2 linked regions of the Simiduia agarivorans SA1 = DSM 21679 genome follow. The protein of the gene in region 1 binds, or shares a complex with, the protein of each later gene. Links are inferred from orthologs where the notes say so. Each region holds a gene or a part of one and is shown on either strand. Other genes may lie near its edges. The genes, in order: M5M_RS17345 and M5M_RS03335.

The links.
Region 2: the proteins of M5M_RS17345 (region 1) and M5M_RS03335 are in contact, whole or in part, in a crystal structure (PDB 1YFN), measured with the Escherichia coli proteins. The link is inferred for Simiduia agarivorans SA1 = DSM 21679 from one-to-one orthologs.

The regions. Positions count from the first base shown.
Region 1 is NC_018868.3:3,887,166-3,890,296, forward strand. What follows is about bases 176-2,986. They hold M5M_RS17345 (ClpXP protease specificity-enhancing factor), read left to right. Parts: upstream 176-1,273; coding sequence 1,274-1,699; downstream 1,700-2,986. Other genes in these bases: M5M_RS17335 (ubiquinol-cytochrome c reductase), read left to right, coding at 176-517; M5M_RS17340 (glutathione S-transferase N-terminal domain-containing protein), read left to right, coding at 602-1,243; M5M_RS17350 (CvfB family protein), read left to right, coding at 1,766-2,593; cysK (cysteine synthase A), read right to left, coding at 2,598-2,986. In the rest of the region: more of M5M_RS17335, read left to right, coding at 1-175; more of cysK, read right to left, coding at 2,987-3,131. UniProt on the Escherichia coli protein: Enhances recognition of ssrA-tagged proteins by the ClpX-ClpP protease; the ssrA degradation tag (AANDENYALAA) is added trans-translationally to proteins that are stalled on the ribosome, freeing the ribosome and targeting stalled peptides for degradation.
Region 2 is NC_018868.3:741,058-744,102, forward strand. What follows is about bases 24-2,748. They hold M5M_RS03335 (sigma-E factor negative regulatory protein), read right to left. Parts: upstream 1,867-2,748; coding sequence 1,180-1,866; downstream 24-1,179. Other genes in these bases: M5M_RS19295 (SoxR reducing system RseC family protein), read right to left, coding at 24-244; M5M_RS03330 (MucB/RseB C-terminal domain-containing protein), read right to left, coding at 244-1,116; rpoE (RNA polymerase sigma factor RpoE), read right to left, coding at 1,991-2,584. Also shown: more of M5M_RS19295, read right to left, coding at 1-23; nadB (L-aspartate oxidase), read left to right, coding at 2,774-3,045. UniProt on the Escherichia coli protein: An anti-sigma factor for extracytoplasmic function (ECF) sigma factor sigma-E (RpoE). ECF sigma factors are held in an inactive form by an anti-sigma factor until released by regulated intramembrane proteolysis (RIP).

The sequences.
Region 1 (3,131 bases):
CGGTGAGCTGATGACCATTTCCATGGACCCGGCCAAATCCAAGGCCTGGTTCGGTGCTACGCCACCGGATCTGACGCTGGTAGCGCGTGCACGTAACCCCGAATGGTTGTACACCTACCTGCGTAATTTCTACAAGGACGACACCCGGCCTACCGGCGTGAACAACCGTGTATTCGACAAGGTAGCCATGCCGCATGCCATGATCGAGCTGCAGGGGCTGGCCGAATGTGCGCCGGGTCCGCGCTTTGAACATGGCCGTCCGGTTCGGGACCCGGTGACTGGCGCAGTGATTGCCGATGATCCCTGTGGCAGCCTGAAAGTGGCTGATGAAAAGGGCAGCATGACCGCGGAGGAGTTCGACAAGGCCGTTTACGACCTGGTTAACTTCCTCGAGTATGTAGCTGAGCCCTATGCGCTGGACCGCGAACGCATCGGCATTTACGTGCTGTTGTTCCTGTCTGTGCTGTTTGTGTTCGTATTCCTGCTTAACCGCGAGTACTGGAAAGACGTTCACTAAGATGCGAAATCTGTCGGGCGGCCTGTGGCAACACAGTGCCGCCCGTGTTTATTATTGTTCTGAACAAAAATTGAGGTGAAACCAATGGGTGTAGTCGCTAAGCGCTCATCTATGACCTACTTTTCTGATGCCGGTGACCACTACAGCCACCGCGTGCGCATTGTGCTGGCGGAAAAGGGCGTCACTGTCGACATTGAAGATGTAGACCCAGAGGCCAAGCCCGCCGAGCTGGCAGACCTGAACCCCTACAACAGTCTGCCTACTCTGGTTGATCGCGATCTGTCCTTGTATGAAACCAAGGTCATGATGGAATACCTCGACGAGCGGTTCCCGCATCCTCCACTGCTGCCCGTATACCCGGTGGCGAGAGCACAGAGCCGCCTGTGGATGTACCGCATCGAGCGGGATTGGTGTCCACAGATCGACGTTATCCTGCGCAACGAAAGCAAAGATGACGTGGCCAAGGCCCGTAAAGAACTGAAAGAGAGCTTCACTGCCATAGCGCCGATTTTCTCCGAAATGCCGTTTTTCATGAGTGAAGAGTTCACCATCGTTGACTGCTGTTTGGCGCCTATTTTCTGGCGACTGGATTCGCTCGGCATCAATATTCCGCAGACCCGGGCCACCAAACCGCTGTTCGACTACATGGACCGCCTGTTTGCGCGCGAATCTTTCCGTGAAAGTCTGACGGAAGTCGAACGGGAAATGCGATCGACCAAGAAGTAATTCTCGGTCCGAACAGGAGTAGTACCGCCGATGGCCATGTCTTCCAGCCGCCCCTATATGATCCGAGCGCTGTACGATTGGATTGTGGACAACAATTGCACCCCCTACATTCTGGTGGATGCAATGATGTCAGGGGTTGAAGTGCCCCAGCAGCACGTCAATAAAGATGGCCAGATAGTGCTTAACATATCGCCCACAGCGGTCATGGGGCTGTCGCTGGACAATCAGGCGGTGAGTTTCAACGCCCGTTTTGGCGGTATTCCCACCGACATTTTTGTACCCAGCCGCGCTGTGTTGGGCATATATGCGCGCGAAAACGGTCAGGGCATGGTGTTTGAGCCAGAGCTGGAGCCTGAACCGGAGCCCACGCCGCCCAAAGGACCGGCGAAAAAGCCGGTGGTGGAAAAGCCTGCGGTGAAAAGTGCGGGCCGACCCAGCCTTCGGGTGGTCAAGTAAACGATCAAACCAAAAGGGGCCTGAGGCCCCTTTTTTGTCCGGGCCACTGGGTCCATTGGAGGATAAATGGCGCAGCCAGGCCGATTTCACACCTTGCCTATCGTCAGAATGACAGACTACGGCGCCTTTCTGGATCTCGGTGATCAAACCCAGGTGTTGCTACCCAAGCGCTACGTGCAAGACTCGCTGGCGGTGGGCGATTTTGTGCGGGTGTTTCTGCATTTCGATTCCGAAGACCGCTTGATTGCCACGACGGATACGCCCAAAGCCACGCTGGGCCAGTTTGCCTTTCTGCGGGTAACGGCCACAGGTCGTTTTGGCGCCTTCCTCGATTGGGGGCTGGGTAAGGATCTGCTGGTGCCTTTTGCCGAACAGCACAAGCCCATGGAGGAGGGGCGCAGCTATCTGGTCCATATCTATCAGAACGCCCAGGATGGTCGCCTGATGGCCAGCTCTAAGGTCGATCGTTTTCTGGATAAAACGCCACCCCGCTACAAGGTGGGTCAGGCAGTCTCTTTGATTATCGCCAACAGTACGGACCTCGGTTACAAAGCCATTGTTGAACATCAGCATTGGGGGCTTATTTTCGAATCGGAAGCCGGTGGCCGGTTGCGCTTTGGCGACAGCGTGCAGGGGTTTGTGAAACGCGTGCGGCCCGATGGCAAAATTGATCTGGGGCTCGCGAGGCCGGCAGAGCGACATGACCAGAATGTGGATCGTGTCTGGGCGGCACTGGAAAGAGCCGGCGGCCTGTTGCCGCTCAATGACAAGTCCTCACCTGCTGACATCGAAAAGCAGCTGGGCATCAGCAAGGCAGCCTTTAAACGGGCCGTCGGTACTCTATTAAAGCAGGGCAAGGTGGCACAGGATACGGGCGGCTTGCGCCGCCTGTAAGTACTTACTGCTGCAGCTCCTGTTCGGTCCAGTGTCCTGCAAACAGCGGACTGGACAGGTAGCGCTCGCCCGAGTCCGGGAGAATGACCACCGTGGTCTTGCCGGCATTTTCCGGCTTTTCTGCCTCTTTCAGTGCCGCGGCAACGGCGGCACCTGAGGAAATGCCAGCCAGTATCCCTTCCTCTTTCATCAGTCTGTGGGCCATGGCCATGGCCTCCTCGCTGCTGACAGTACAGGTGGCATCAATGACGGACAGGTCCAGATTGGCGGGGATGAATCCGGCGCCGATGCCCTGGATCTTGTGGGGGCTCGGGGTAAAGTCGGTGCCCGCTCGGGTCGCAGTGATGATGGCCGAGGTATCGGGTTCAACTGCGACCGTGTGAATCGCTTTGCCCATCTGTTGTTTGATATAGCGAGAGGTGCCCGAAATGGTGCCGCCGGTCCCGACCCCCGCGACAAAAATATCGATTTCGCCGTCGGTGTCGCGCCAGATCTCGGGGCCTGTGGTCTTTTCATGAATTGCCGGGTTGGCGGGATT
Region 2 (3,045 bases), 3.1 Mb from region 1 along the record:
AAAGCGCAGCCTTGGCCAACGCATCGGCCGGAACGGATAGCGAGACGGTTTGCCCGACTTCGGGCGGCTCCCCGTGAACAGAAACAGGGATCACGTCTGATGTTTCAAACCAGGACTGTAAACTCGATTGCCCGCAACCGTGTCTGGCCTGACAACTGGCACAACTGCTGCGCTGTATGGTTTTCACCCAAGCGGTGGATTGATCGCAGCGAACCACTACCCCCGATTCAGCAATGCGCTCCATCAGTAAACCCTGGTCATCCCCAACGCCACTCGCTCGAGCGTTGTAATCGGTGCTTCGCCCACCGCCGTTACGCGAAATGACTGGCTACCCGACTGCAGGCGCCCGAGGTAGGCAACCGTTGCGCCGCGCTGGGCTTTTCCTTCGAGTGCTGCGGGCGATTCGATCGACTCGATAAATACCGAAAAAGCAGCCATTCCATCGGTAAACATCAGCATTTCACGCTGCTCTGTGGTTTTGGCCCCCACATAACGAAATCCCTTGGGCAACCAGCCCGCCTGCCAGCTGACCTTCATCAGGGTATCCGGGCAATCTTCAATCGGCCCGGCAGTCTCACCTGAGCCCAGGTTATTAATCTGCACGAATTGAAATCGCTCCAGAACCCGGTTACCGGGACCAACCAGCAGAATTTTTAATGCGAGATAATCGCTCTGATCGATGGTAATTACATAGCCATAGCGATACTGGTCTTTTGGCATTACCTGAACTACGTAACCAGCGCGGCCTGCGACCCGTTCCTGACCAATCAATGAAACATGGTAATAGTCTTCGAGTGCGACATTGGCCTCCAGCCCCTGCAGGAGCCGATCGGAGGGCGTCGAACAAAACGCCTGTTGACGACTCACGCCGCGCAATTGGCCATTAAGGTGCAACAGACGCTCCTGTCTGCCTTGATCAGTGACCTGTTGTTCTATGGCAATGCTGGTGAGATGTGCGCCAAACTCGTAGGTGAGTACGCCCGAATAACTATGGCTGGAGGACGCTTTGGAGAATTGTCGTAACAGGTCTCTGGCATCGGGTGGATTTGCGTCAGACCGGGCGGACGTCGCTACCACCAAGAGAGCAATTAGACCCGCCAGTGTTAAATATCGCATGAGAGCCTTAGGGCGTTACCGATAGCGTTCCACGCATAGAGTTGATCCACAGGTACGGAGCGACTACTTCTGCTCAGGGGCCACAGCGGGCTCCGGACGCAACTCAACTTCAGGCGCCACCCTCGCATAGGGCAACAATCCCTGAGCACTGTTTTCGGCAGCATTACTGGCATGTTCAAGCATCAACTGATTGAGATGCTCCTCCACAACCTGATTCTGAATCTGCTGTTCTGCTGCCGTAGGTACGTAAATGAGCCGCTGGTTTTGCTCAAGTTCGGCCGCTAACGGACTCGCCTCGGACACATTCACAGTACGGGCCGTCAGATCCGGCGAGGCGAAGCCCTCTGGCACTGCCCCTGCGGGCAAGCTGGCCGCAGGCGCTTCTGCCACCAGGGCATGCTCCTGATCGGCAAATTGCTGTGCACCAATAACCACCGCGCCGGCAACACTGGCAGCAACGGCAAACTTGCCTGCCAGCCCCCAGAAGCCCTGTTTTTTGGCGGGTGTCATGCGGTGTGCCGGTTCGGCTTCCAGCGCCGCCATAATGCCGGCTGAATAATCCACTGGCACCCGTGGTGACAGCTCGCCGCGCATGGCAGAAGCCGCCAAATGGTAATTGGACCAGGATTCAGACAGGGAATCCCCGTCCTTCATAGCTTTAAGCAACCGCCGCAGCTCCAGCTCGCTGGCCTGATCATCCATGAGCGCCGAGAGACTTTCCTGCAACTTCTGGTTTGCCTGTTCTGCCATCTGAAACTACCACACCTGTTAAATTCGATTGTTATTGGTTCGGTTTTGACTCTGCAACAGAGGCTAAAAACCGGGCATGTGCCTGAGACTACCGTCACACACAAAAGTTCAAAGATTTGTAAATTTATTTGCCACCCGGGTCCATATAGGCCCGGATCCGGGCATCCAGCGCTTCCCGGGCCCTGAATATTCTGGACCTTACGGTACCCACGGGACACCCCATGATTTCCGCAATCTCCTCGTAGCTCTTGCCGTCGATTTCCCGGAGAGCAACAGCGGTGCGGAGATCTTCTGGCAATGCTTGTACCGTCTTGTCTACCAACGCCTCCAATTCAGTTTTGAAATGGAGCCCCTCCGGGGTGTCGGCATCCTCCATATACTCGGTCGCCAGGTACTCGGCCTCCTCTGCGTCAACACCCTGCGAAGGCGGGCGTCGGGACCGGGAAACCAGGTAATTTTTGGCTGTGTTGGCTGCGATGCGATAGATCCAGGTATAAAACGCACTTTCTCCGCGAAAATTGGGCAGTGCTCGGTATGCCTTGATAAAGGTTTCCTGAACCACATCCTCGATATCTGCTTGATCTCGCAGATATTTTGCTACGTTCGCGGCAACCCGATGCTGGTATTTCAGCACAAGCAAATTAAAGGCATTTTTATCCCCTTTTTGTACACGCTCCACCAACAACTGATCGTTGTCCGGCGCCTGGGGTTCTGCCATACATTCTCCTAAAGACCTGCCTGATCATCCCGGCTCGGATTGAGCCCGGTGTTTAAGTTTGGTGGCCAAGTCACTGTAAAACCGGCGATTTTGTACAGTTTCAGACAGAATGGCAAGGCCGATATGGACTGGTTAGCCCTCATAATTCCGCTATAATCGCGCACTCTTCAGCGGTTGGATTAAGGATTCATGACCAGACTGCACCAGTTTGACGTTCTAGTGATTGGCAGCGGTGCCGCCGGCCTGTCACTGGCTTTGCACCTGTCTGAACATGCCAGCGTGGCAGTATTAAGCAAGGGTGAGCTGCACGAAGGCTCTACCTGGTTTGCCCAAGGTGGTATCGCGGCAGTCCTTGATAATCAGGACACGATCGACGCCCACGTCAACGACACATTGGCCGCCGGAGCCGGACTTTGCCACCCGGACGCCGTTCGATTCACCGTAGAAAGGTCCAAAGCCGC